DNA from 3 places in the Peribacillus sp. NPDC094092 genome. Region 1 is predicted to be linked to each of the others. Evidence: riboswitches for the same ligand, from Rfam matches in the RefSeq annotation. Region 1 holds a riboswitch; each other region holds the start of a gene.
What was found. Region 1 has a riboswitch for S-adenosylmethionine ahead of ACQKNS_RS18965 (YezD family protein). Riboswitches for the same ligand answer to the same signal wherever they lie in the genome.
Positions count from the first base shown of each region.

Region 2: it holds a riboswitch for S-adenosylmethionine, as region 1 does, so the genes downstream of both, ACQKNS_RS07230 (methionine ABC transporter ATP-binding protein) here and ACQKNS_RS18965 (YezD family protein) in region 1, are expected to answer to the same signal.
Region 3: it holds a riboswitch for S-adenosylmethionine, as region 1 does, so the genes downstream of both, ACQKNS_RS20150 (bifunctional homocysteine S-methyltransferase/methylenetetrahydrofolate reductase) here and ACQKNS_RS18965 (YezD family protein) in region 1, are expected to answer to the same signal.

Region 1 covers NZ_JBNNUC010000004.1:94,839-105,018, reverse strand. The annotation lists gene pabB (aminodeoxychorismate synthase component I) at 1-81, shown strand, start outside; gene ACQKNS_RS18995 (PLP-dependent aminotransferase family protein) at 351-1,745, opposite strand; gene pdxS (pyridoxal 5'-phosphate synthase subunit PdxS) at 1,880-2,767, shown strand; gene pdxT (pyridoxal 5'-phosphate synthase glutaminase subunit PdxT) at 2,772-3,368, shown strand; gene ACQKNS_RS18980 (SDR family NAD(P)-dependent oxidoreductase) at 3,523-4,269, shown strand; gene ACQKNS_RS18975 (TetR/AcrR family transcriptional regulator) at 4,444-5,031, shown strand; gene ssuE (NADPH-dependent FMN reductase) at 5,240-5,773, shown strand; SAM riboswitch class I at 6,042-6,150, shown strand; gene ACQKNS_RS18965 (YezD family protein) at 6,321-6,464, shown strand; gene ACQKNS_RS18960 (phosphoadenylyl-sulfate reductase) at 6,648-7,352, shown strand; gene sat (sulfate adenylyltransferase) at 7,382-8,530, shown strand; gene cysC (adenylyl-sulfate kinase) at 8,574-9,173, shown strand; gene ACQKNS_RS18945 (nitrite/sulfite reductase) at 9,190-10,180, shown strand, end outside.
Region 2 covers NZ_JBNNUC010000001.1:1,500,117-1,510,296, reverse strand. The annotation lists gene fumC (class II fumarate hydratase) at 1-1,273, shown strand, start outside; gene ACQKNS_RS07260 (hypothetical protein) at 1,382-1,624, shown strand; gene ACQKNS_RS07255 (ABC transporter ATP-binding protein) at 1,843-2,988, opposite strand; gene ACQKNS_RS07250 (PucR family transcriptional regulator) at 3,113-3,997, opposite strand; gene ACQKNS_RS07245 (NAD-dependent dehydratase) at 4,175-5,212, shown strand; gene ACQKNS_RS07240 (MetQ/NlpA family ABC transporter substrate-binding protein) at 5,454-6,275, opposite strand; gene ACQKNS_RS07235 (methionine ABC transporter permease) at 6,331-6,999, opposite strand; gene ACQKNS_RS07230 (methionine ABC transporter ATP-binding protein) at 6,986-8,002, opposite strand; SAM riboswitch class I at 8,071-8,178, opposite strand; gene ACQKNS_RS07225 (MBL fold metallo-hydrolase) at 8,472-9,296, shown strand; gene ACQKNS_RS07220 (hypothetical protein) at 9,499-9,687, opposite strand; gene ACQKNS_RS07215 (YheE family protein) at 9,773-9,976, opposite strand; gene ACQKNS_RS07210 (YheC/YheD family protein) at 10,040-10,180, opposite strand, start outside.
Region 3 covers NZ_JBNNUC010000004.1:363,428-373,607, forward strand. The annotation lists gene ACQKNS_RS20130 (2-oxoglutarate dehydrogenase E1 component) at 1-501, opposite strand, end outside; gene ACQKNS_RS20135 (dioxygenase family protein) at 878-1,648, opposite strand; gene ACQKNS_RS20140 (polysaccharide deacetylase family protein) at 1,724-2,491, opposite strand; gene metH (methionine synthase) at 2,595-6,044, opposite strand; gene ACQKNS_RS20150 (bifunctional homocysteine S-methyltransferase/methylenetetrahydrofolate reductase) at 6,037-7,884, opposite strand; SAM riboswitch class I at 7,988-8,086, opposite strand; gene ACQKNS_RS20155 (MOSC domain-containing protein) at 8,198-8,848, opposite strand; gene ACQKNS_RS20160 (Ku protein) at 9,355-10,180, opposite strand, start outside.

The sequences.
Region 1 (10,180 bases):
AAGGATGATCTAAATAATGCTGAGGAAATTTGGTTTATTAATAGCGTGCGAGGGAAATTGAAAGTGAATTTAACTTTCTAAGCTGTTTATTCGAAAAAGTGAAAATTGAAATTTAATGCAGTTTATGAATTTCTATCGATTCAACCGGCCATTTAGGAATAAGTATTAAAATAATATTCGGTTCCAGTCATGCGGCAGGAGTGTCGCAAATTTCTTCAACCATATGTGGTTTGATCACAAATAAAAGTCTTGTATTAATAGCATGTAAGGGAATCGTGATGAGAGCATTGCGAACCTCATTTCGTTCGACAAACAAAAAAGAAGTTCACGAAAGTGAACTTCTTTTTTGTTTATAACCCCCATGAAGTCAATAAAAGATCGATGGCCTTTTCCAATTCGGATTCAGGGATCCCTGCAAAGCCCAATATGATTTTTGGAGGGTTTTCATCGATTTTTTCAATAGAATATGTCGATAGTCCATAAATTTTAATATGATTTTCGTTTGCCTTTTGAATAAGTGTCTCTTCATCCATGCCGTTCTTAACGATGAGGACGATATGCAACCCTGACCGTTCACCAATGATCTTTATTTGTTTATGTGGTTTAAACAGATCGATCACTTTATCCAACTTGCGACGGTAAACTTTCCTCATTCGATTCAAATGCTTTTCGAAATCCCCTTCCTTCATGAACTGTGTCAACACATGCTGATCAATCCGGGAAACGGTGGAATGGTAAAAAGATAATTCACGTTGATGCATTTGTAACAATGGAGCGGGAAGAACCATATAACTGATCCGTATCGAAGGCATCAATGATTTGGAAAACGACCCTAAATATATCACCTTATCACCAGCATCCATACTTTGTAAGGAAGGAATTGTTTTTCCACTATAACGAAATTCACTATCATAATCGTCTTCGATAATATAGCGGTTTGTTGCCCCTTGGGACCAGTTCAACAATCGCGTCCGTCTGTTAACGGATAGGATCGTCCCATTGGGGAAGTGATGTGAGGGAGTGACATACACGACGTCGATCTTTGATTCTTCAATTTGGTTAACCTTTACGCCTTCTTCATCAATTTGCAGGGGATGGACTTCATTCGGGTAGCTTCGTAAAATCCGGTGAATCAAGTGATACCCAGGATCTTCAACACCATAAATGGCATTTTTATCGAATAGAAGGACAAGCTGCTGCAATAAAATTTCCATTCCTGCACCAATGATGATTTGTTCGGGAACACATTGTACACCACGTGCATGATACAAATAATGGGCAATTTCACATCGTAATTCATATTCCCCTTGAGAATCCCCCAGTAAAAGAAGATCTTGATGTGATTCATCGATTTTGCTTTTCGTGTATTTTCTCCATTTTTCAAACGGGAAATGTTCCGTGTCTATTTGGCTGGGGTGAAAATGATACAGCAATTTTCTTTCATTATGATTGTTTTTTTCCAAGGATACTTGGTTATTTTGGGTATACTCTAAATCCTCGAATGTTTGAATATAATACCCTTTTCTTGGTATGACTTCAACGTATCCTTCAGCAGTCAATTGTTCATATGCAGTCTCGACAGTATTTTGACTTATTTGAAGGAACTCTGCCAATTTCCGTTTGGAAGGCAACTTTGTGCCGTAAAGAAGGCGGCCATCAATGATTTCTTTTTTAATATGTGAATATAATTGTTCGTACAAGGGTATGTCACTTAACCGATTTAAATCACAAGAAAGCATATTCATTTTTTTTCCACCTTTTATAAAAAAATAATACTGAACCTATTAAATTTATTAAAACTGACACTTTCAATGCGGTCAACTATTTTTTATACTAAATCTAACAAATCTAAAAAATGCAAATATTAGGGGGAAGAGAAATGGAAAAATTATTAGGAACTGAAACAGTAAAAAGAGGAATGGCACAAATGCAAAAGGGTGGCGTTATTATGGATGTCATTAACGCTGAACAAGCAAAAATCGCAGAAGCATCCGGTGCTGTCGCTGTCATGGCATTAGAAAGGGTTCCTTCCGACATCCGTGCGGCTGGCGGGGTAGCCAGAATGGCAGATCCGCGAATTGTCGAGGAAGTAATGAATGCAGTGTCCATCCCGGTCATGGCTAAAGCAAGGATTGGCCATATCGTTGAATCAAGAGTACTTGAATCCATGGGAGTGGATTATATCGATGAAAGTGAAGTGCTGACTCCTGCTGATGAAGAATACCATATTCTAAAAAGTGATTTCACCGTACCTTTCGTTTGCGGATGCCGTGATTTAGGCGAAGCTGCCCGCCGTATTGGAGAAGGCGCATCAATGCTTCGTACAAAAGGAGAACCAGGTACCGGTAATATTGTGGAAGCTGTGCGTCATATGAGAAAGGTACAGTCTCAAATTCGTAAAGTGAGCATCATGAGTGATGATGAATTAATGACAGAGGCAAAAATCATTGGAGCCCCTTATGAAATTTTAAGAGAAATCAAACGCACAGGTAAGTTGCCTGTAGTTAACTTTGCAGCTGGCGGAATTGCCACTCCAGCAGATGCAGCACTGATGATGGAATTGGGAGCAGATGGCGTTTTCGTGGGTTCTGGTATTTTTAAATCTGAGAATCCTGAAAAATTCGCATCGGCAATCGTTCAAGCTACTACATATTTCACCGATTATGAATTGATCGGCCGGTTATCAAAAGAATTGGGCAGTGCAATGAAAGGAATTGATATTTCCAAACTAGCTCCTGCAGAACGGATGCAGGAACGTGGATGGTAATATGATAACGATCGGTGTATTGGGATTACAGGGAGCAGTTGAAGAACACTTGAACCAAATCAAAGCTGCCGGCGAACAAGCAATTATCGTAAAAAAACCGGAGCAGTTGCTGGAAATCGATGGTTTGATCATTCCAGGCGGAGAAAGCACTACGATGAGGAAGCTAATGGATCGTTATGGATTTATGGAACCGATTAAAACTTTCTTCGAAGGTAAAAAACCCATTTTCGGTACATGTGCAGGGATGGTATTGGCAGCCAATGAATTGACTGGCGATGAGAAGGCATATCTTGGACTAATGGACATTTCCGTGAAAAGGAACGGGTTTGGACGTCAACGGGATAGTTTCGAGGCTGAACTATCAATCAAAGGAATGGAAGACCCTTATAAGGCAGTATTCATCCGGGCGCCATTTGCTGATGGAATTGGAGAAGGTGTAGAAGTATTGGCAGTTTATGAAGAGAACGTAGTGGCTGCAAGACAAGACCATGTTCTTGTCAGTGCGTTTCATCCAGAATTAACAGGTGATAATCGTTTTCTGCAACTTTTCATTGAAATGGTGAAGACATCCATAAGTAAAGCCGAATTAAAAACCTGCTAAACAAATGAAGCTGTCCTATTAAAAGGACAGCTTCACTTTTGAATGCTCCTAACACTATATAAATACATATTGCTTGAATTCCATATTCTTTACTTTTATAATGAAAAAAGTAAGTAATTACTTACATACTTTTAGTGGTGAAAGGGGAATGAATATGACAGCAAGAGTTGCAGTTATCACAGGAGGAGCAAGTGGAATCGGCCGAGCAACATGCAATAAATTCGCATCAAAAGGGGACAAGGTCGTTGTTGCGGATTTTAATGAAGAAATGGGACAGGAAACTGTTGAACAGATAACAGCGGATGGTGGAGAGGCCATTTTTGTTAAAACGGATGTTTCTAAGCAGGAAGATGTTGAATCGTTAATCAATAAAGCAGTGCAAACATACGGAAGGATCGATATTATGTTTAATAATGCCGGCATTGGTGCAGGCGGTATGATCCTTGATCAAGACATGGATGGTTACTTCAAAACGATTGGAGTGAACCAGCACGGAGTTGCCTTTGGAATCATGGCAGCAGGCCGAAAAATGAAGGAGCTGGGTAACAAGGGCGTCATTATAAATACCGCTTCCGTGTTTGGCTACTTAGCTTCCCATGGGACTTTTGCCTATCAGGCGACTAAAGGGGCTGTAAGAATGATGACACAGACAGCAGCCTTGGAATTGGGTGCTTATGGAATACGCGTAGTGGGCATTGCGCCAGGCGGGGTCGACACGCCTATCATACAAGGCTATAAAGATATGGGTATCATTGATAAATTGAATGCAAGTCAAATGCGCGGTAAATTAATTAAGCCTGAAGCGATTGCAAATGCCGTCTATCTATTATCGTTAGAGGAAGCGGATGCGATCAATGGAAGTGTAGTCATGGTCGATGATGGCTATGCATCTTTTAAGTGATTTTCTTTAATAAAGAAAACATCGTCCCGATCAGACGATGTTTTCCATTTATGATATATGGGAATATTAATTTTAATAAATCAAAGGTAATATTGACCGATTGATACCATCGAGATATCATGGAAAATAGATTGGTGAAACCGGTCTTATCTTTATAAAAGAAGGTTGATATTTTTGAAAAAAGGGCAGCAAACCAAAGAACGAATCATAAATGTAGCCCGGACTCTTTTTGCCACTAAAGGTTTTGACATGACAAGGACGAATGAAATTGCCTCTGCATGCAATGTTTCCGAAGCTACTATTTACAAATACTTTGACAGCAAAAAAGATTTGCTTTTGGCTACAATCACCCCTAATGAAAAAGACGAATCCGAAGACGGGGCTAGCCATTTGCCCACGGACGAACTAGTGGAGAATCATGTTTGCACCATGATAAAAAAAATTCTTGAAAATAAAGAACAGTTTTCGATATTATTTAGGGAAACACAATTCGATCAAGATATTTCAAAGCAATATATAGAGCAGATTTTCAAGCCAAATGCCAAGCATATTGAAATACAAAAGAGAATAGATAGCGGAGAGATACAATATATCTCTGACATTATCCTATTTAATGTAGGAATCATTTCTTTTACATTGGCATTATCGACACATTATGAGATCCATCAACAAAAAAAGGAACCATATTTTACTGCGGAACGAATTAAGAGCATTGCACAACTTTTGGTATATGGCATTCATGGTAAACAAAATCATACATAATGAAAAGGTCATATTGGAAGGCATGAGCATCAAGCCGGAAATATGGCCTTTTTATATTTTTTAGGATCGATGAAGTCAACTTGTGAATTCATTAAACCAGAGTGTAACATTTGACTTATATTTTTCAGACTATTACGATAAATGCATACTGGACGAAATGCTTTACGAAGATTTTATCTGGAAATCATGAACAATGGAGGGGTATTAAATGAGCGATATCGTCATTTTATCAGGAAGTCCGGCTATACCATCAAGAACGGACATTTCATTAAAACATATTCAATCATTAGTTGAAAAAGAAGGATTCACAACAGCTTATTTCTCAATTACGGATTTCTCAGCGGATGATTTATTCCAAGGGAAATATAATAGCGAAGATATCTTAAAACTTTCAGAGCGAATTCAAGCAGCTAGAGGAATCATCATTGGTTCACCGGTTTATAAGGCTTCCTATACAGGTGTATTAAAAGCCTTGATTGATTTGCTGCCTGAAGGTGCCTTTAAGGGTAAGCCGGTTCTGCCGATCATGATTGGTGGAAGTAACAGGCATCTATTGGCGATTGACTATGCGCTTAAACCATTGATCTCAATATTGAAAGGCGAGCCGCTGCAGGGCATTTATTTTGTTGATAAGGAAATAGATAAACAGAATTCAGAAAATCCGATTAATGATTCGCAATTAATTGATCGCGTCCAGAGTCAAGTTCAAGAATTTGTAGAAGCGATACAGTTAAGAAATTAATGACTTCAAGTAAGCCTTAATAAAAAAGGACTGGAATTCTAGAAAATGTTTTTTAAAGTAATTACAGGCATCAATAATGAAAATAGACTCATTTTTTTGGAGACATTATCTAAAAAAACGAGTCTATTTTCGTATTTAAATGAACAAAAAATCATTAATTGAATAGTGTGTATAAAAATAGCAGTTCATCCATAATATTAAACCAAGTTATTTTATAAGAAAACTCCATTGACAAGGATTAAATATATGTTAATATTTAAAATAATAAAACTTATCCAGAGCGACGGAGGGAATTGGCCCTTTGAAGTCCAGCAACCTGCATGATGGATGCAAGGTGCTACCTCCAACAAAATGTTGATCATTTTGGAAGATAAGGTAATGATATTTACCTTGGGATCTTTCCATCATGGAAAGATTTTTGTTTTTGGAAAAATTGCAAGCAAACCATAACAATGTAAGGTTGTATGGAATTATATAAAACTTAGAAATTCATTTAATCAGCGTTGAAAATAAAATATTCGCGGATTTTCTTAAAGGAGGAACTGGTTTGAATAAAGAGAATCAGCTTGAAGAAATATTTGAACGACTTCAAGAAATGCTTAACTCAATGAAATATGGATCCATTACACTTATTGTCCAGGATGGTAAAATCATTCAAATGGAAAGAAATGAAAAATTAAGAATTAAATAAGGTATCTGCTGACTAGAAAAACTAGAGGCGGGTTTAACTGATATAAAGAGAGTATTGGTTAGATTCGTCTCTTTTTTCCTAGAATCAAATAAACTGGGGAAGATTAAAACGGGAATTGATCATCAGTTACTCTAACCTGATACAGCAAGTTTTTAGAGGGGGCTACAAAAGTTGGCTGGATTAATAAACTATGAAAATTTCAATACAGGGGAATTCCCTGCATTTCCTGAAGACAGTGACACAAAAGGGGCTTTGGAAGTATTGCAATGGGCGAATGACCATTATGGAAACAAACTGATTTATGCTTGCAGTTTTGGTATCGAAGGCATCGTGCTAACGGATTTATTGGCGAAGGTCAACCCTTCGGCAAAAATTGTTTTCCTTGATACGGATGTTCATTTTGAGGAGACTTACCAATTGATCGAGCAAGTGAAAAAGCGCTATCCAAAGCTTTCGATTGAAATGAAGAAACCTGCCTTGACGCTTGAGGAACAGGCAGAGGAATATGGGGATGAATTATGGCTTAGTGATTCCAATAAATGCTGTAACATCCGTAAAATCATTCCGCTTACCGATGTGCTTTCAACGGCAACAGCATGGCTTTCGGGACTTCGGAGGGAGCAATCCGAAACAAGGGCTAAGACCGAGTATATCAATAAGGATAATAAGTTCAAGTCAGTTAAAATATGTCCACTCATACATTGGACATGGAAAGATGTTTGGCGCTACGCCCACAAAAACGGACTTCCATATAATATCCTGCATGATAATGGATATCCGAGCATTGGATGTAAAACGTGTACAGCACCTGCATTCAATGCAGATGATTTACGCTCAGGCCGTTGGCAAGGAGCCCAAAAAACGGAATGCGGATTACACTTATCTTAAATAAATAGAAACCATAGGGGGAAAATAGCATGACAATCAGTTTACCGCACGGAGGAACATTAATCGATCTTTGGGAACCAAAATATGATTTTAGTAAAATAACAAAATCAATCGAAATCGATGAAATTGCTTTAAGTGATCTTGAATTGATAGGCACTGGTGCCTACAGTCCGATTAAAGGATTCTTTACAAAAAGTGACTATGAGGCAGTGGTCAAGGATATGAGGCTTAGCAGCGGGCATGTATGGAGCATCCCGATTACGTTGCCTTTGACTGAAGAAACTGCAGCAACCCTTACTATAGGTGAAGAAGTAACGTTGACACATGAAGGTGAAACTTACGGGGTTCTCACCGTTTCCGATATTTACACTCCAGATAAGCAATTGGAAGCTACATTAGTATATCAAACGGATGATGAGAAGCATCCCGGAGTAAAAAATTTATATAACCGCGGTGATGTATATGTCGGCGGGGAAATAAAATTAATCAAGAGAATAGAACGTCCGCTATTTCAAGCTAATTATCTGGACCCTGCCGAGACAAGGAAAGCTTTTGCTGAAAAAGGATGGGAAACAGTTGTCGGTTTCCAAACGAGGAACCCTGTACACCGTGCACATGAATACATTCAAAAGACAGCATTGGAGATTGTCGACGGCTTATTCTTAAATCCTCTCGTAGGTGCCACTAAATCCGATGACATTCCAGCAGATGTAAGAATGGAAAGCTATAAAGTGCTGCTTGAAAAATATTATCCTAAGGATCGCGTCTCCCTTGCAGTTTTCCCTGCTGCCATGCGTTATGCAGGACCTAGGGAAGCCATTTTCCATGCGATGGTCCGTAAAAATTATGGTTGCACCCATTTTATCGTCGGACGTGATCATGCGGGTGTGGGCGATTATTATGGCACATATGATGCCCAAAAAATCTTTGGGAATTTTAACGCCGATGAGTTAGGGATCACGTTATTATTCTTTGAGCATAGTTTTTACTGTAAAGCATGTGGCAATATGGCCTCCGCTAAAACTTGTCCGCACGGCAAGGAAGACCATGTCATCCTGTCTGGAACGAAGGTAAGGGAAATGTTGCGTAATGGAGAAATTCCTCCAGCTACCTTTAGCCGTAAAGAGGTCATCGAGGTGCTGATCGAAGGTCTAAAAAAGAATGAAGTTTTTAATTGATTGGACATAAATGGAAGGGACACGAGAAGAGGGGGATTATTATATGAGTAAAAGTACGAATGTCACTTGGCATGAAACGTCATTGACCAAGGAGCTCCGCCGGAAGCAAAACGGGCATGAAAGCACAGTGTTATGGTTTACAGGGCTCTCGGGATCCGGAAAATCATCGATTGCGAATGCGGTGGCTAAAGAGTTATATAATCGAAATATTCGAAGTTATGTTTTGGATGGTGATAATATCCGTCACGGTTTAAATAATGATTTAGGTTTTTCTGAAGAGGATCGAACCGAGAACATTAGGCGGATCGGTGAGGTTTCCAAGTTATTCGTGGATAGTGGGCAGTTCGTATTGACAGCCTTCATATCCCCGTTCAGGGCAGATCGGCAGATTGTACGTGATTTACTCGAAGAAGGGGAGTTTATTGAAGTATACATAAAGTGTCCTATCGAAGAGTGCGAAGTGCGTGATCCAAAAGGTCTTTATGACAAAGCGCGTAAAGGAATCATTAAAGATTTTACCGGAATCGATTCTCCATATGAAGAACCAGAACAACCGGAAATCATTTTAGATTCCGACCAGTACAGCATTGAAGAGTGCGTTGAACAGGTTATCGGCTATTTGACAGCAAAGAAAGCGATTTAATCAAGGAGGAAAAGTAATGGTTTACGAGAAATTTTGGTCGGAGAATCCACTAATCGCTAAAAATAAAACGGAAATCTGGAAATTGGAAAAAGACGGATTGAAGATATTCGATGATATTCCACATTACGCAGCAAATGGTTTTGATTCCATCCCTAAAGAGAATTGGGATATGTTCAAGTGGGCAGGTCTATACCTGCAACGGCCAAAAGAAGCTGGTTACTGGATGATGCGTGTCGTGATTCCTGGAGGTATCCTGACGTATGATCAACAAATAACTCTAGCTAACATCGCTAAAGATTACGGGAGGGATGTATATGACATTACAACCCGTCAAGCCATTCAATTCCACTGGCTGACTATCGAACAAGTCCCGGATATCTTAAATCGTTTGGAAAAGGTTGGACTGACTACGGCTGGTGCTTGTGGTGATATCACACGTAATATCATCGGGAATGCATTGGCAGGCATCGATCCTGATGAACTTTTTGATACACGCGAGGTCCTTTATGATGTATTTGAGTATTTCCGCCTTAACGAAGACTATTCGAACCTTCCGAGGAAATATAAAATGTCCATCAGTGCTAATATCCAGAATGCTTCAAATGCTGAAATCAACTGTGTTTCATTCAATCCAGCAACTAAAGAAATCGATGGAGTAACGGAAGTTGGTTTTCACGTGAAAGTAGGCGGGGGGCTTTCCTCCGTCCCGATGCTGGCAGAAGAACTTGATTTATTCATTTTACCTGAAAAAACAGTGGAAGTAGCGGCAGCCATCACGACGATATTCCGTGACTTTGGTTACCGTGAAAAGCGTCATCGCTCGCGATTGAAATTCCTAGTCGCTGACTGGGGTCCTGAACAATTCAAGGAAAAATTGCTGGAATACACCGGACCGCTACCTGAAAAGGGAGATAGTGCGGTGAAGGGATGGAATGCAGGTTATTTCTATGGCATCCATAAACAAAAACAAGATGGTCTTAACTATGTTGGCGTCAATATACCAGTTG
Region 2 (10,180 bases), on a different contig from region 1:
AAAAATGCCGATTGAATTAGTTCGTGCATTTGCATACGTTAAACAAGCTGCGGCAAAGGTGAACTATGATCTTGGTGATCTTTCGGAGGTTAAAAAGAATGCCATCGTCAAGATTTGCGGAGAAATCCTTGAAGGTACGCTAGATGAACATTTCCCGCTGGTAGTTTGGCAAACGGGAAGCGGCACGCAAAGTAATATGAACGTGAATGAAGTGGTAGCTAACAAAGGAAATGAATGGTTAAAAGAAAATGGTGAATCGGAAACCCTTCATCCGAATGATGATGTTAACAAGGCACAGAGCTCCAATGATACTTTCCCGACAGCGATGCATATTGCTGCCTTTATGGAAGTCGCTGAAAAATTGGTTCCTGCCATTAAAACTCTTCGTGATACATTCGATACAAAAGAAAAAGAATTTTGGGATGTGGTGAAAATCGGCCGGACACATCTTCAAGATGCTACACCATTAACATTGGGACAAGAAATTTCCGGTTGGAAAGCGATGCTCGACAAAGACCTAGCGATGATTGAGGAAAGCAGCCAAAAATTATTGAACCTTGCACTAGGCGGAACGGCTGTAGGAACCGGAATCAATACAAAAAAAGAATTCCCGGGACTTTCCGCCAAGCAAATAGCAGCTGATACAGGATATCCTTTTGTCACATCTGATAATAAGTTCCATGCATTGACAAGCCATAACGAAATCGTCTATGCACACGGTGCTTTAAAAGCATTGGCGGCGGATTTAATGAAAATTGCAAACGATGTCAGATGGCTGGCAAGTGGTCCAAGAAGCGGAATCGGCGAAATAGCCATTCCAGAAAACGAGCCAGGCAGCTCCATCATGCCAGGTAAAGTCAATCCAACACAAAGTGAAGCGCTTACCATGATTGCCACACAAATCGTAGGGAACGATGCTACAATTGGCTTTGCAGCAAGCCAGGGTAATTTTGAATTGAATGTATTCAAGCCAGTGATCATCTATAACTTCCTGCAAACGGTAAAATTATTGACGGAAGGCATTCATTCATTCAACGATAATTGTGCGGTTGGCATCACTGCAAATGAAGAGAAAATCAAAGAAAATGTGGAGCGTTCCCTAATGTTGGTAACAGCATTGAACCCGCATATCGGTTATGAAAAAGCAGCCAAAATCGCCAAAACTGCATTCAAGGACAACTCAACATTGAAAGAAGCTGCGTTGAAATTGGATTTCCTGACGGAAGATGAATTCAAAGCATGGGTCGATCCTGCTAACATGGTTAATAAATAATCAAAAGGAAGTGCCCTCCCTTTGTATTAGGGAGGGTGTTTCCATGTGTTAAAATAATGGAATCAACAAATACTGAAATCATAAGTATCGGGAACAGGAGGAAAAACAATGTCTTTATGCCCGCTTTGCAACGGTCTAAGAAAAATTCATGTGAATTGCCCGAAATGCGGCAGTGATCTTGATGATAAAGGAAAATTCATGGACTATGCTGATGATTACAGTGCTTATATGGATATCGACATACTAAAAGAAAATGACGGATACCCTCAATCCCTTAAAAAAGGCCAATGCCCTCATCTCATGAAATGCCCTGAATGCGGACATGATGAAGTGGTATTGGTCCAGGAATAAATTACCCTCTTATTTGAATAAATTTTTAAAAAAGGGAGGATGGGGCGTGAGGTGGGAGACTCCTGCGGGAAAAGCTAGTCCAGGGGAGAACCCGCAGAGTGCCTGAAAGTGGAAATCAGCGTTCAAATTGCACAAACCCTAAAAAGACTGTAGACAAACTAGATTTTCATCGAGGTTATCTACAGTCCAAGACCCAGTATGAATGGGTCTTTTTACGTTTAATTGGCAGATAACTTCATGTTTTCCTGCATCTGTTCATCTTCTTCAACTAAAATGCGATGTTCAGTTCCTTTGTCAAAAAAGTGTACTTTATTCATGTCGAGGGCAAGTTCGATGTTTTCGCCTGCCTGGATGATATTCTTGGCATCGACGCGTGCGACGAAGTCCTGCCCCTCTAATGTGGAGTAAAGCATGATTTCCGCACCCATCAGTTCGGCTACATCAATTTGGGTTGTAAATGCGGTGTTAGGGGAGTTCGTGAAGTAAGCACCTTCATTATGGAAATCCTCCGGACGGATGCCAAGGATGATATCTTTTCCGACATACCCTTGATCACGCAGCATTTTCATCTTCAATTCAGGTATTTCAAATGTTTGTTCGCCTATTTTAATTGTGCCTTCTTTTAATGTTCCAGTAAAGAAGTTCATGGCAGGCGATCCGATAAAGCCGCCTACGAAAACGTTTATCGGTTTCTCATAAACGTCCTTTGGTGAACCGACCTGTTGGATAATACCATCCTTCATTACAACAAGACGTGTCGCCATGGTCATTGCCTCTGTTTGGTCATGCGTGACATATATCGTTGTGGTGTCGAGCCTTTTATGTAGTTTCGCGATTTCCGCACGCATTTGAACCCGTAGCTTTGCGTCGAGATTGGATAATGGCTCATCCATCAAGAATACTTTTGCATCCCTTACAATTGCCCGGCCAAGTGCTACACGCTGGCGCTGACCACCTGAAAGGGCTTTAGGTTTCCTATTTAGCAATTCTTCCAGTCCGAGAATCCTTGCCGCTTCATTGACTCTTTGCTTGATTTCCGCTTTTGGCGTTTTCCTGAGCTTTAATCCGAATGCCATATTGTCATATACGGACATATGGGGATATAAGGCATAGTTCTGGAAAACCATCGCAATATCGCGATCTTTAGGGGGGACATCATTGACTCGCTTGCCGTCTATATATAAATCCCCTTGGGAAATGTCTTCAAGTCCGGCAATCATCCTTAATGTCGTCGATTTGCCGCAACCCGAAGGTCCCACGAAAACTATGAATTCCTTATCGGCAACACGAAGGTTGAAGTCTTTAACAGCCGTCACCTTTTTATCATAAATCTTGAATATATGATCCAACACTAACTCTGCCATGAATAATCCCCCTTTTACATTCCTGATTACTTGTACCGATTAACTATAGTCTAAGCTATCGGGTTTGGAAAAAGTATGGGCACATTGCACAAAAAAGGGTGATATTACCTGTTGGTGTTGGGGATTAATCATTCAGTAAAAGTATCAAATAGGCAGTAAGGGCATGACGGAAGTTTTTAATATCCAGACCAGTTCTTTCAGAGAATTTATCGATCCGGTATTGTAAGCTGTTCCGATGTATATAAAGCTGTTTGGCAGCATAGGTGGCATTTGAATTACATTCGATATACATTTTAATCGTTTTGATCAGTTCAGTATCCTGCTTGGTCTTGCCAAGAATCTCATTGATATACCATTTAGCATCCCTGATGGATGGATCATTTATTAATGAGTGAGGGATGATGTCTGCCAAATCAGCCACCTTTCGATCGGGCAGATGCACCTGTGCCAAATCAAAACACTTTTTCTCTTGAGTCCAGTGCTGGTGAAGGTCTTGATTTATAGGGTGGAAGCGTCCGTTGAACATACGGGTCTTTACATAAAAGTCACTTTCAAGCGTGGAAGAAATGGCGATTAGTGCTTTAGTTGATAAGGGCTCATCCTCGTCCGACTCAATTAAGACCCCTGCCGTTTCATTTTCCCAGACAATTGTTGCGTCAGATGGAACGAAAGAGAGGAAGGCATCTTCAAAATCGGAGTTGGAAAAATCAGCATGGGTCAGCTTGAAATGAAGAAATCGAACATTCTCCCAGCTCGTTAAAGGCAATGGTGCATTCGGTTCGGATAAAAAAGTTTTCCATGATGGGTCTGGATGTGCATTGAGGTTATTTGGGTTTATGGAAGGAGCAAAAAGCAGTTCCAATAAACGGATTTCTTCGGCTGTGATTTCTGAACGGGGAATGCCAAGTGAACTTCTTGAGTCTTCGAACCAAACATAATCAGAAATTTCATCAGTATCCATTTTATTGGTAATGGCGTTCGGGAATTTTTGTTTAAGTCTTTCAAGCATCGTTTCCACCTTCTTTCTTCCTTTCCATATCATTATAGCGAAAAAGAATAAAGTTCAAAAGAATAGAGATTGCTAGTTTTTCCGAGAAGGGACAATCAAAGAAAAATTGCAAGTTATTAATTTTAGGAAAGGGTATTGCGTATGATTTATGGATATCGTTAAAAAGGAGGGAATCTTATGAACATTTTAATATTGGGTGGTACACGGTTTTTAGGCAGGTATTTAGCACAAGCTGCGATAGAGAAAAGGCATGAAGTTACACTTTTTAATCGTGGAACCGATCCTTATGTTTTCCCCGAAATAGAACAGTTAAGAGGAGACCGGGACGGGAATCTTGAAATGTTGAAAGGAAGAAAATGGGATGCAGTCATTGACACATCGGGCTTTATCCCCCGAACTGTATCGAAATCTTGCAGATTGCTTAATCAAGTTAAACATTATACATATATTTCAAGCATCTCAGTTTATAGTGATCTAATTGAACCAGGCATTGATGAAAATGGAAAGGTTCATACACTAAATGAAGATAAAGCAGAAGAGCTCACCCGCGGAACTGCTGGACCGATATACGGTGAATATTATGGACCGTTAAAATCATTAAGTGAAAAAGCAGCTGAAAAAGAACTGCCGGGGAAAGTCTTGTCCATTCGTGCTGGGCAAATAGTAGGTCCATATGATTACACTGACCGATTGCCGTACTGGTTTAAAAGAATAGCGGAAGGGGGAGAAACTTTAACTCCTGGACGCCCTGGACGTCCAATCCAAGTTATTGATGCAAGGGACTTGGCTCAATGGATCATTCAAATGATAGAAAATAATATGACAGGTACATATAACGCCGTTGGGCCGGATTACACACTTACTATGGGGCAATTACTTGAAGGCTGTAAAAAGGTAACAGGAAGTAATGCTGATTTTACATGGGTATCTGAAAAGTTTTTAAATGACAATAAAGTAGAGCCCTGGAGAGAGATGCCTCTATGGATACCAGAAGAATTCCCTTTACCGGGAGCTAAGGAACCTTTGAATGGGTTTTTGGCTGTCGATAACAATAAAGCCATCAATAACGGACTGATATTCCGTCCCATTTCAGAAACTCTCGAAGATATATGGAATTGGGAAAAGGGCCGTTCGGAATCTGCCGATAGAAAAGCAGGTATCCACAGACAACATGAAAGTGATCTCCTTGATTTATGGAAGCAGACAGTTGGTTGAACCTTCATTTTTACTATACTGAAGGATTGATGGCACATAAGCGTGCTTGGCGAAAAGGAGATTTAAACGAACAACTTAAAGGAATTAAAAAAAGCGATGGACTAAAAACCCCATCGCTTTTTTAGTCCATGGATATGCTTGCGGTTTCGTAAGGATTTTAAGGTTTTCCATAACGGCCGCCCCTTAGTCCTTAATGAAAGGCCTGCTCCCAATAAAAGGGAAGCAGGCCTCGATTATTTGATCAATTCATCCAGTCTGGTTTTCCGAATCCGGCAAATTTGTCATCGATGACTTTTTCGAACTGGTCGGATTCCACTACTGATTTAATATCCTTTGCAAATTTAGAGTCTACATCTTCTGTATTTACTGTAACAACGTTTCGATACATATCCGGCATTTTTTCTAAAACAAGGGCATCCTGGAGGTCCATTTTCGCTGCAAGAGCGAAGTTGCCAGGGACCGCAGATAGGTCAACACTGTCTGTTGCCCGGGGCAATTGAGCGGATTCCAATGGTTTGATTTGGATGTTTTTTGGATTTTTCGTTACATCCTTTTCAGATATTTTTAAAGGATCGACATCTGAATCGACTTCAATCAACCCTTCATCAACCAGCACTTTAAGTGCACGTGCGAGGTTAACAGGATCATTGGGCACTGCAAGGGATGTACCGTCTTTAATTTCTTTCAATGATTTATACTTGTTCGAATATATGCCCATTGGTGCTGTAGGAACTATGATAAGGTCGGAAAGCTTTAAATCATTTTCTTTAGCGAAGTTATCCATATACACTTTATGCTGGAAGAGGTTGGCGTCGATCGAATGGTTGCCAAGTGACTTATTCGGCTGGATATAGTCGGTGAATTCGACGATCTCTATTTTGTAACCGAGGTCTTCCAGGCCTGGTTTGATGGCCTCTTTAACCATATCGGCATAAGGCCCGGTAGTCGCCCCGATCTTCAATTCTTTTTTATCTTCAGGTTTTGGGGATGCATCATCGCTCCCGCATGCTGTCAAGCCAAGGGCAAGTGCACAGACTGATAATAACGAAGCTATTTTCTTCATTTGAAACTCCTCCTGTGTAATGAAATGTATTGAATCATTGAAAAATGATTGATTCCTAACGTTTGTTAACTATGTATGAGGCTTTGTCACCAACCATTTGAATGATTTGCACAAGGCAGATCAAGACGACGATCGTCGTGATCATGACTGTGTTGTCATAACGGTAATAACCGTACCGGATGGCCAGGTCGCCAATTCCGCCTCCGCCGATGGTCCCTGCCATTGCTGAGTAACCGATAAGCGAAATGGTCGTTAATGTCAGTCCTTGAATGATTCCCGGCTTTGCCTCAGGAAGAAGTACATCCTTAATGATCATCCATGGAGTGGCACCTACGGCAATTGCAGCCTCAATCACTCCTCTGTCTATTTCACGTAATGCCGTTTCAACGATTCTTGCAAAAAAAGGTATGGCAGACACCGACAGGGATACAGAAGCCGCTCTCGGCCCTATTGTCGATCCTGTTAGAAGATCCGTTAAAGGAAGGAGGGCTACCAAGAGAATGATGAAAGGGATTGAACGGACAATATTGACTGCAAATCCTAGAGAACGATTCACGATACTATTTTCAAAAAATAAATTCCTTGTTGTCGTAAACAGCAATACTCCAAGCGGTAAACCGATCAGCAGGGCTACTGCAAGGGAAACGCCGACCATATAAATCGTTTCAAGAAAGGCTTTATTAAGGTCAGGTAAAATATTGACGATGGAATCAAGCAGTGACATGTTTTAACACCTCCACAGAACTGGAACGATTTTTTATATATTGCAATGCCGAGTGAATGTGAGCGGCATCGCCTATTAACTCGATGATTAAAACGCCTAAGGGGACATCCTGGATATACTCAATTTTACCGTGTAAGATATTCCCCTTTACTGAATGGGTTTGGAGAGTATCCGAGAGGATCGACTCACCGGCGGTTTTCCCTTCGAATTGAATTTTAATGATCGTACCGATACTTTCTTCAATCAAGTGCGGAGGGAGTTCGAAATCCAGAACACTGCTAATGAATTGCTTCGTTAACTCCTGCTTAGGCTGTGAAAATATTTCATAAACGGGACCTTCTTCAATCACACGGCCATCCTGCATGACGGCGACACGGTGGCATAGTTCTTTGACCACTTCCATTTCATGTGTAATTAACACGATGGTGATGCCAAGCTTACTGCTTATCTTTTTCAATAATTGTAAAATCGCTTTTGTAGTTGTTGGATCAAGGGCTGAAGTCGCTTCATCACATAATAGTACAGTGGGGTCATTTGCTAAGGCACGGGCTATGCCTACCCGTTGCTTCTGTCCACCGCTAAGCTGCGCCGGATACACGTCTTTCTTATCGCTGAGCCCTACGATTTCCAACAATTCCAATACACGTGACCTGATGGCATCCTTCGACCTATGCGCGGCCTTTAAGGCGAAAGCCACATTTTCATATACGGTTTTTGAACTGACCAGTGAAAAGTGTTGGAATATCATTCCGATTTTTTGGCGTTGTTTACGAAGCTCTTTACTTGATAAAGAGGTTAAATCAATGCCGTCGATGATGATATTTCCACCTGTCGGACGTTCAAGCAAATTTAAGCAGCGGAGTAATGAGCTTTTTCCAGCTCCACTGTAGCCGACAATTCCATACACTTCGCCAGTTTGAATGGTCAAAGATACGTTATCCACTCCGATAACTCGGTTTTTCTTCGAGACGTATTCCTTTCGGACTGAACGGATTTCAATCATGAGCTTTCCCCCTTAAACATTAAAAAACTGCCCCTATCATTCAGAAAGAGGCAGCGAAATTATATCTCGTCTTATCTTTCAGAATGCAATCATCATTCTGCAGGAAGTGGCACCGTTCCCTAAGGGCGGTTGCCGGACATCACAGGGCCTGATCCCTCCGTCACTCTTGATAAGCAAATTATTATTTTAGAATATTTAGAGTTTTTTAATATAATCTATATTATTTGTAAAATTCGACAATGTCAATCGTTTCCGTCATTTTGGAATGAATTTTATTAATGAAATTTAGTGCGGTCCATTAAAATGATTCGGAAAAAAGGACTATTAAGCAATAATCCAGCATTTACGTCCAGGTCAATTATTCCAAAATTTCCTTGTCAAAAAGAAGAAGTGGTAATACATTTATTATAATAAAGTTAAAAAAAGGAAGATAAAAACTATTTTTGTGTAATGATGGGGAGGCAATCGAATGATAGAGATTAACACGATAAATGATGTGGTTTGTGTGAACGGGACTCCTGGCGGGAATAAATCGGGGATGAATGTTTATGTCTTTTTAACGGATGGTCTATTGATAGATACTGGCGCACAGATTTTATTGGAGGAGCTTATTCCATTCTATGAGTCCGAAGACTTCGACTCAGTTGCCCTGACTCACTATCATGAAGACCATACAGGTGGCGCCGCATGGATACAGGAACATAAAAAGGTCCCGCTATTCATTCACCCGATGTCGGTTGAAGTTTGTGCAAAGGATGCTGTATACCCTGAATACCGGAAAATTTTCTGGGGAAGGAGAGACGCCTTTAATGCTCAGCCGGTAGGGAAGGCCATTCATTCCCGTACCCAAACGTGGGAGCCGATTTTTACCCCTGGTCATGCAAAGGACCATATGGTGTATCTGAATCACAATAATGGCATGCTCTTTTCAGGTGACCTTTTCGTAACACCAAAAACAAAGCTTGTCTTACGGGAAGAGTCTGTCCCGGTCATCATCGATTCCATAAAAAGATTACTACAATATGACTTCGGTGAAGTATTTTGCTGCCATGCTGGGCATGTCCCTGATGGGAAGGACTTGTTTCGGAAAAAGCTTGATTATTTGGAAAACCTCCAAGGAGAAATTTTACGTTTGCATTCTCAAGGGCTGACCGTTCATGAAATACAGCAGGTCGTTTTACCGAATCGCTATCCCCTGATCGAGATATCTGGGCATGAATGGGATTCAGAGCATATCATTACATCGATATTAAACGAAAATATGTTAAATGCTAGGGGGAATGGAGGGATTTGAATGTTATCCGTTTAACTGTCTGGCTGGATGTTTTCTATTTGTCACTAGAACAACCTCCACCCAGGAAGTTGTTTTTAATTGATTACTTATAAAAGACGGACTTTTATAGGGGGAACGCAGTGCAAGCGGGAAGTAATAAATAAAGGAGAGCTCTCCGTAAGAGAGCCCAAATATTTATTTATTTATTTATTTATTTATTTATTTATTTATTCTCATTGGGATCTGTTTCATCATAAAAATCATGTGCTTCTTCGATGTTCTGAAGGTTAGCGACTTCATACACATTTCCGCCCGCCATTCCTTCATTGATGATACGGTCGATATCCAGGTAAACGGAGTCCTTGCCGTCATATTCGGTATCCTTCAAAAATGTCATTTTTTCTTTATCCAAAATTAATCCCTCCTAGCCTTTTCTTTAGTTTAGGCAAAGGAGTTATTTTTATTCCGTTTAAGGATTTCATGAATGTAAAGAGGGTTCATTCATATACATGGAAGATCATTAAATCATGTATCATGCTTTTGAGCTTGGTTTCATCTGTTTCGGAGGGCGGGTTGGCTGTCCACTCGATGGATCCATCTTTATGATACAAGGCTTGGACTGCCTGTTTGTTGAAATAAAAGGAAATTCTCCATCCTGGCAGATTCTTATGTAATGGTGCCCATTGAAAATGAGTGATCATATGTATTACCTCCATATATACAGTTTCTCATTTAATTATAATGGAAAACGGCAGCTGGAGGTGTTATTTTATTGTCAGGTTGGGAAAAGTTAATTCAATGAAAAGGTTTTTTAAATGCAAAAGCCGGTTTGTTTCAATTTCCACCTCATCGAATTGCATGGGCTTTGAGTTCACTTCATAAATGAAGAGCGAGCCTGATTCGTC
Region 3 (10,180 bases), 270 kb from region 1:
CAAGTCATTAACATGGTGAAATTCAAAGGCTATCGTTTTTGTATAGAGTTGTTTTAGGTATTGTACGGCTTCGTAACCGTCTTTCACGTCTTCAGGTGATTCCGGGCAAATAAAGTCAGCCGGTATTTTCCTTAAATCATCTGCAGTCAGGCCATATTTTTCAAAGTGAATTTGTTCAGTGTCAAGAGCTTCTTCTTTTAAAGGATAAATATTTGCAGCAAGATGTCCGTAATGACGGATATTTTCAGCTAACGTTACTGCAGACATAATTTTCTTCATTGGAAGAACTTCTCCAGCTTGTACAGTTGGTGCACTTCCAACCGTTGTTTCTGCCGATACATCGAATGAAGGAGGACCTGCTACTTCAAAAAAGTTTTTCAGTTCCGGATCCACTTCTTCCGGGTTGGCTAGAAATAGATCGTATTGCTCCATGACATACCCAAGGTTTGGACCTGAAAAAGCTTTCCAGTGGTCTAATACCTTAGAATCATTGATGGTCATTTTGTAAACCCCCAAATTTTTCTCATAATTTTTTTCATTACGTTTTATCCATCCCCAAATTTCTTTCTTCTAAATTTTCCCCAAATATATGATATATATAAGATATATAATAAATAACTTTGGTCATTGAATAATAAAATTTTAAAGGATAAAACGTTTTCAGATGTTATATTAACATGTTTTTGTCGAAATATCCAAAGGTTAAACAACTTTATGCAACCTTTTTGAAACTATATTTCTGTTTAATTCGTCAAAATACGCTTTTAATAGACTTTTTTGCTCATTTAAGTCTTTTTTTCGCTAAAAAAAGATTTTTGTATTTTTGTATAATGATTATTTTTCAGGTAAATTTAACTAGTATGAAAGCCCTTTCAGCTCAATCAAACTTCCAAGCTGTTAAACTTAGATTGCCATATTGAAAGCTCCTGTGCAGGAGAGATGCGTTTTTTTTGTCATCCCCTGCCCCCATTGCGATGACCAATGGAATGAAATGCTCTCTGGAAGGCACGGCCTCTGTGCTATAAGGTGCGATCTTTTCATACTCAAACAAGGATTGCAAATCCCATTTCAAGATTTTCTCTTCGACCCAGTTCTCAAACTCGATTGCCCATCCTTCTGCAACATGCATATCCTCCTGTATTTGGGTGAAATTATGGACAATTCCACCGCTCCCGATGATCAGGACATTACTTTCCTTTAATTCCCTCAATGTTTTCCCGATTTCATACTGCTTGTCCAATGGCAGCGCAGGACAAATGGACATAGATACGGTCGGAATGCCAGCATCGGGATACATGATATGCAAAAGCCCCCATGATCCATGATCCAGGGGGCGCCTTTCATCAAGTTCCCCCAATACACCTATCCTGGACAATAAGGTTAAAATTCGATCCGACAGCTCAAGGCATCCCCTAGCAGGATAAGTTATCTGAAATATTTCTTCAGGATACCCTGCAAAATCATAAATGACTTCGTGCTTCCCTACTGCTGAAATCATTTGATCTTCACTTTCCCAATGTGCTGACAAAATAACGATGGCAGCAGGTTTCTTCATAGTTTGCATATAATCCTTCAAAAAAGAAGTGTAGCCATTCTTTTCCAAGGCTAGTAGCGGTGTTCCATGTGATAAAAACAATGATGGCATCATAGAAACGATAAATCCTTTCACATTGTAATCTCAATACCCTATACCTTAATTTACTATAGATAAACATTGTGTTCATCAATTAAATTGCAATTTCGGGGTTGTCTCATCAATAGTATCAAAGGTATACCCTTCTTTTTTAAGAAATTCAATTATATCAGGCAATGCTTTCACTGTATTCTTCATACTATTGATATCATGCAATAAGATATTAACATGCTTTTGATTTTTCGTCCCTTTTTGCACAGCCGTAATGATTTGTTGTTCACTTATTGACGGACTGAAGCCATCTGTCGAGTCAATGGACCAATCAAAGTAAATATACCCTTTTTCCTTCAGTTGTTGAAGGATTCCATTAATGATGGGTTTCGTTGCAGCCTGATGACGCAGTCGATTATTTGAGCCGCCAGGAAGGCGCACAATACGGCTTTTTATCCCATACTCCTTTTGCAGCATGGTTTCAAGCCTATTCAAATCTTGAAAGAAACTCTCAGTAGATCGATAAACGATGGAATAATCATGTGTATAAGAATGAAGGGCAATCGCATGACCCCGAGAAACCATTTCCTGATAACTTTCCTTTGCGTATGGTTCATCATTCCCTTTAACGAAAAATGTGGCCTTAACATGATAGCGGTCCAAAATATCCAAGATCTTCATGGTATTCAAAGATGGTCCATCATCGAAAGTCAAATAAGCGATTTTCTGATTTTCCTTACTTTTTAGAAGCGGTGTCATCTCTTCAGGAACCATTGCATGTACTTGAATGTTCTGGACTTCCGCAACCAACAAAATAATAATGAAAGAACCCGCCATGGAAAGAAATAATTTCATGATATTCTTCATAGGTGCTGCATCCCCTTCCTTTTGACCATTAAGATGTACCAATTAAGGGGTTTCATGCACAATAAGACAGCGGTAAAAAATACCGCTGCCTTAATTAAATGAGTTATCGATCGACATTAAAGTAACGGGCTTCAGGGTGTGCAAAAACAATGGCTGACACGGAAGCCTCTGGTTCCATCATGAATCCTTCTGTCAATTCCACGCCAATATCCTGAGGTTGTAACAGGCGGAATAGCTTCGCCTGGTCTTCCAGATTAGGACAAGCAGGATAACCAAATGAAAACCTTTGCCCGGTGTACTTAGCGGCAAACCGCTCTTTCATGGACATTTCAATCGGATCGCTTATACCTAAATCATCCCGCATTAATTGATGAATTCTTTCCGCAAAACCTTCAGCAGTTTCGAGAGCTAGTGATTGAAGGGCGTGATTTTTCAAGAAATCACCTTCAAGTTTTAGTTTTTCTGCCCATTTTCTGATCCCTTTTCCGGCAGTGACCAGGAAGAAACCAACATAATCCATTTGCCCGGAGGAGATTGGTTTCGCAAAGTCCGCTAAACAAAGATGCGGGTTCGTATCTTGCCGGGGGAAGTCGAAAGTTTCCAAAACCTCATTATGATTGTCCGGGTTGTATACCAATAGCTTATTTCCTTCACTTTGAGCAGGGAAAAATTGATAAACCGCATGCAAGCCATAATCCGGTTCCGTCTTTAGGAATTCAATCAATTCATCAACGAGATCATTAAGCTGCACCGCTTTTTCATTCCCTTGCTTAAGCAATTCGGAAACTTTACCTTTTAACCCCAAATGATGACCAATCAGCATTTGCCTATTAATATACGGTTGGATGACATCCAATGGATAGTTTTTCAAGACGTGACGCTTGATGTCACGCGGTTTTTGAACAGGAGCATCGCTTAAAGGGGCAGCCGCGGACTGCTTCCGAACAGGTTTTTCTATCGTGGCAGCAATGGCGGCATTCGCTTTCGCTCTTTCTCGTTTCTCGACTAACTCTTCCAAGTACACCAATTTTTTGTCAGAGTCATGTAAAATATTCGTTACAGCCAAACCATCCATCGCATCTTTGGAATATAAAACCGGCCCTTCGTATTCAGGTGATATTTTAAAATCGGTGAATTTACGGGATAATGCTGCCCCTCCAACTAAAATTGGGGTATCTATTCCCGCTTGCCTTAAATCCTGTGCTGTTAAAACCATTTGCTGTGCAGATTTGACAAGTAACCCAGATAGGCCAATGATGGTTGGCTCATGTTTTCGAACCTCTTCTATGATTTGCTGCGGTGCGACTTTTATTCCCAAGTCAATCACTTCATAGCCATTATTGGATAGGATGATATCCACTAGGTTTTTCCCGATATCATGCACATCTCCCTTTACAGTCGCCAAAAGGATCTTCCCTTTCTTAGCACTATCTTCAGAGCTTTCCATTAGCGGTTCAAGGTGGGATACAGCGGCCTTCATCGCTTCGGCACTCTGAAGCACCTCTGCGACAATAAGTTGGTTGTCATTAAACAGTCTCCCCACCTCACTCATGCCATCCATCAATGGTCCATTGATGATTTCCAATGGGGTATCACCGCGCTCAATCGCTTCATTTAAATCATCGACCAATCCTTCTTTCGTTCCTTCGATAATATAGTTCCCTAAACGTTCATCCAATGGCAGGATCACACCATTATCCTTCTTCTCCGCTTTTTTCCCACGATAAAACTCGGTAAAAATCGCTAAAGTTTCGGTTGATGTCTCAAACAGGAGTGCCTCGGCCAATTTCACTTCCTCTTCAGGTATCATAGCGAAACGTTCAAGTTTTTCTGTATTCACGATAGCATAATCGAGACCCGCTTTTGTACAATGGTAGAGGAAAACTGCATTCAATATTTCCCTTCCCCTCGCTGGCAGACCGAATGAAACGTTAGAAATGCCAAGTATCGTTAGGCATTCCGGAAACTTTTCTTTAATCGCCTTTATGCCATTCACCGTTTCCAATGCAGATCCAATATATTGTTCATCCCCTGTGCCTACAGGAAATACAAGCGGATCAAAAATGATGTCACTTTTGTTTAGTCCATACTTATTAACGAGCAAATCCACAGAACGTGTAGCCACTTCCAATTTCCGTACAGCATCGACGGCCATCCCTGTTTCATCAATGGTTCCTACGACAACGGCAGCACCATATTGATGGACTAAGGGTACTATTTTTTCAAAGCGTTCTTCACCATCTTCTAGGTTAATGGAATTAATGATCGATTTTCCTTGTGAATGTTTCAGTGCTTGTTCAAGTACGGCTTCATCCGTAGTATCGATGACCAGCGGGACTTTCACTTTTTTGACGACCTCTTCCACAAATTCCTTCATATCACCAAGCTCATCCCCATCAGGATCAGCAAGACAGATATCAATGACATGGGCGCCTTTTTTTACCTGGGTACGTGCAATTTCGGCAGCTGGCTCGTAATGCTTGCCGCGTATCAACTCCTTGAATTTTCGGGAACCGATAACATTCGTTCTTTCACCTACGAATAATGGCCGCATTGAATCATCATAAATGAGCGGCTCTATGCCCGATACGGCATGACCATGGGCAGTTTCCGTAATTGTACGGGGCTTCATTCCTTCGAGGACCCTGGAAAGTTCTTTAATATGTTCTGGTGTCGTCCCACAACATCCGCCAATGATATTGACCCATCCCTTTTCAGCAAATTGCTTCATCTTCTCTGCCAGGGAAGTAGGTGACTCATGATAGTGGCCTTCTTCATCAGGGAGCCCCGCATTTGGATAACAGCTGATGGCACTATTTGATATATCTGCAAGTGTCCTGATATGGTCTATCATGAATTCCGGCCCTGTTGCACAATTAAGGCCGACGGCGACGGGTTTCATATGTTCAACCGATAAATAAAAAGCTTCTATGGATTGGCCAGCAAGTGTAGTGCCCATCGGTTCGATTGTTCCTGATATGATGACAGGCACATCCTTTCCTGATTTAGCGAAGGCTGCTTTGATTCCAGAAAAGGCTGCCTTGACATTAAGCATATCCTGACAGGTTTCCACCAATAGCAAGTCTACCCCGCCATCCAAGAGGCCCAGTGCCTGTTCTTCATAAGAATCGGTTAAAATATCAAAAGTCGTTCCGCCCGTTACGGAAAGCGTTTTAGTAGTTGGGCCCATCGAGCCGGCTACATACCTTGGCCATTTATCATTGGAGTACTTTTCACAAGCTTTAACGGCAAGCTCAGCTGAAATCTTATTTAGCTTGTAAGCGATAGTGCTTATTTGGTATTCCTCAAGAACGATGCTGGTCGCTCCGAAGGTATTTGTTTCAATGATGTCTGCACCCGCTGCTAAATATTTTTCATGAATGGATTGGATGATTTCCGGTTGCGTCAATGATAAATACTCATTGCAGCCCTCGAATTGTTCCCCGCCAAAATCATCCGCCGTCAAATTCTCCGCTTGAAGCATGGTTCCCATCGCCCCATCAAGTAGGAGAATCTTAGAATTTAACTGATCTTGAATCGCTTTTTTATTCATGTACTGCCACCTCAGATGTATGTTTACTATCGACTTTTCTAATATATTTCGTAAGTTCCGCCGTCATTTCATACCGAAGGAACGGAGTGATTAAATATATGCCCTTGAATTTTTCCCTTGCCGCGTCCACTAGTTCTCGCGCAATATTCACTCCTTCAATCCTTGACTTTACAGGATCATCCCCCGCTAACGCCATGGCCCTTCTAACATTATCAGGCAATTTGATGCCCGGGATCTCATTATGGATGAATTCGGCGTTCCTGGTGCTTGTCAAAGGCATGATACCGATGAAAATTGGGGTTTCTAAATGTTTTGTGGCTTCATATACTTCCTCGATCTGATCAACGGAATAGATTGGCTGTGTCAAGAAGGATTGAGCACCGCAGGCAATCTTCTTTTCCATTCTCTGTACGGCTTTATCCAGATATTTCACATTGGGATTAAACGCTGCCGCAATTTTGAAATTTGCCCTTTGGCCCAAACTTTGACCGGAATAGGAAAGACCTTCATTAAATTGTTTGACCATGCTTATTAGGTCAAAGGAAGATAAATCATAAACCGAAGTGGCCCCCGGAAAATCCCCAATTTTCGAAGGGTCTCCGGTGATGATCAATATTTCGTTCAGCCCCACCGTCTGCAGGCCCATTAAATGCGACTGCAGGCCAATCAAATTTCGATCACGGCATGTTATATGCACCATCGGCTCTATATTCAATTGATTCTTCAGTAAATTAGCAAGTGCATCATTCGATATCCTTGGTGAGGCGAGCGAATTATCCGCTAATGTAATGGAATCGACCCCGGCTTTTTTCAAAGCCTCGGCACCAGTCATGAAGCTCTCTATACCTAACTTTTTCGGTGGATCAAGTTCAACTAGAATCGTCCTTTCAGTTTTGGCCTTTTCGAACAGGGGACGTTCCAATTCTCTATCATTCACTTCAATTATTTCTATTTCACGGGATTTCGTGAATTTCTCTTTCACAGGAGCCAAACTTCCAATCGCATTCTTTACGGCTTGAATATGCAGCGGAGTCGTTCCACAGCACCCTCCTATGATTGCGGCACCCTGCTCACGAAGTTCTAGGGCACTTGAACCGAAGTACTCCGGCACAGCCTTATAGACGAGCCTTCCATCCACATAATCCGGGAGGCTGGCATTTGGGTAGATGGCAATTGATGCGTGCTTTGGCAAACTCACTTCTTCCAAGGCCCGAATCATATGATGTGGACCGAGACGGCAATTCACCCCAACCACATCCGCACCCAATTGCTCAAGTTTTAGAAAGGCTTCATTTAAATGGATTCCATTTTGGAGATTTCCCAGTTCATGCATCGAAACATTTGCGATGATCGGCAGTCCAGTTTCATTTTTTACGATTTGCAGGACGGTTTCCAGTTCTTCCAGGTCATAAAATGTTTCCAATAGAATCCCATCAGGGTTTTCCATCAAAAGACTGTATAGCTGTTCCCGAAAACCCCGTTTTATCTCTTCCATGCTTAAGTCCGATTTCCTGATGCTGCGTTGTGCCCCGATGGTACCGAAGACGTATGCCTTTCCTTTCGCCGCTTTTTTAGCAAGAATGACTCCCTGGCGATTGATTCTGCTTACCTCATCCTCAAGTCCATACCGTTTCAATTTATTGAAATTGGCTCCGTATGTATTCGATTGAAGGATATCTGCACCAGCTTCCAGATAGGCACGGTGGATGGATTCTATTTGATTTGGGTCCGTGCAGTTTAATTCCTCATAACATTGATCGATGCCATTTGAATACAATAAGGTCCCCATTGCCCCTTCCCCAACCAGTATTCTTTCTTTCACGTCTTTACGAAAATTCATCATTACATCCTCTCTCAAAAACAATCCTGTTTTTGTCGTATTCTATGAGTATGAGAGAAAAGGAAAAAAACCTTCTCAAAGAAGAAGGTTTTTTGAAACATTCTCCTCATCTATCAAGCTCTGCTTGCTGGATTTAGCACCTTTGCCTAAGCTGGTTGCTGAGGTTTCTTCGGGCCAGTCCCTCCACCTCTCTCGATAAGATCCATTTATATAATTTTCACAAGATTTCAAAATTTGATTATACTTAATTTACATTAATAATCTGTCAATTTCAATACCTGATCGACATTTTTTTCACTTTTGCAAAAATCATTCAATCTTTTGCAGCTTGAACCCTCTTCAAGATCCTTTGTTTCCAGTCTTCCGCTAACGAGTCTAGTGTAAGTAAAGCCTTTGCGCCTTCCAGCCCATCTCGTTTATGAAGGATTACCTCTGCTGCATAATGAACTGAAATCTTTTCTTGCAAACGATCTATCAGCACAATCTCGTTTTGTTTATTTATCGTTCCTTCTTGAAGTACTCTTGCAAAATAACCAGTGAAACTCGTTTTCAACACGAGTTCCAAAAACTTAGGTTCTTGATTGAAGTGGGAAATGGTCGAACAAGGTATCCTCCCCTGGTTAATTTGTACAATCACTTCGCCTATTTGATAAATATCGCCGATATACGTTGTTTCTTCCCTCATCCCCGCTATGGTTAAATTTTCACCGAATGCAGGGATTTCCAGCTTTTTAGAGAATTTTTCATTCCATAATGTATAATGCTCAATGGGGTAAAAGCACAAAGCGCGATCAGGACCTCCATGGAACTTTACATTACCTACCCCATCACCAATTATACCTGATTTAGTCACTGTCACATTATCCTGTGCTTGTTTATCCATTGCTGAAAAGATATCGATATTCGAAAAAATTTCATGCTTTGGCTTCCCGGCATGAAGTGCTTTGATTTTCCCATTTTCCATTTTGCATCTTCCATTCTTATTTAATTTATACCATCCTGTATGTATAAATTATACTAAAAATCCATTTTATTCTGTAGTTTTTTATAAGGATATGAAAATGCAATAGCCATATGCGCAGTTAAGTGGGCAAAATATCATTGATTTCCAGAAAAATTCATAGGGTTGTTTCAGTAATTTTGTTGCTATTTCAGAATTAAATATGGTAGAATATGAACACAATATATAGTCGAAAACTACAACCGTTCGCCTATATGTTGATTTTCACGATTGAATTCCTCATTGTCGCTCTTTAGGGAGCGAATTTTTTTGCCTTCATTTTCAACCATCATTTTCTTATAAATCCATTCTGCCCCTTACATCGTGATCCACTTACATATTTGCATTTTCCTTACCTATGTATTTCATTTGCTGTTCATTCACTATCATTACCTTATTTGAAGGCAAATCCCTTGCTAAAACAAGCAGAAAGCCGAGCGACATCATTCGTCTTCCGCTCAGCTTCCTGTTTAAGCTTGTTTCTTTTTTTTCGGTGCCACTTTCTTTCGGGTCGTCTTTTTCATTTCCGGTTCATCATGTTTCGTACGGTCAATGGATGCCTGTAAGGCCTCCATTAAATCGGTTACATTGTTGGAAACTGGTTCTTTTGTTTTGGCTGCAATCGTCGTCTGCCCAGCTTTCTTTGATTCAATCAATTCAAGTAACGCGGTTCGATAGTCATCGGTGTATTTTGTCGGATCGAATGTAGTCGTTAATTGATCTATCAGTAATACGGCAGTATCGATTTCTTTTTTTACAATGGTATCATTGGCAGGGATATTCGGAACATCTGCTGTGGAGCGGACTTCATCCGGATAATGAATCGTTTCCATCACCAAGGTATTATCAACGACGCGGATTACCGCCATTTGTTCTTTAGAGCGAATGATGATTTTCGCTAACCCTACCTTATTCGACTCCTTGAGGGCCTGCCTCAAAAGGGAATAAGCTTTTATCCCTCCGTCATTAGGGGACATGTAATAACTCCGGTTAAAATAAATGGGATCTATTTCTTCGATTTTAACGAAATCCACGATTTCCACGGCTTTTTCTTCGTTTTGTTTTTTCAGTTGTTCTAGTTCATTGTCATCCAATACAACGTACTTTCCCTTTGTATACTCAAAAGCGCGGACTATATCATCCTTCCCCACTTCTTTCTGGCATACCGGACAAACCTTTTCATATTTAATCGGTGAATGACATTCCTTATGCAACGTCCTCAAAGAAATATCCTTATCCTCCGTTGCAGCATGAAGTTTGATCGGAATGTTCACCAAACCGAATGATATGCTCCCC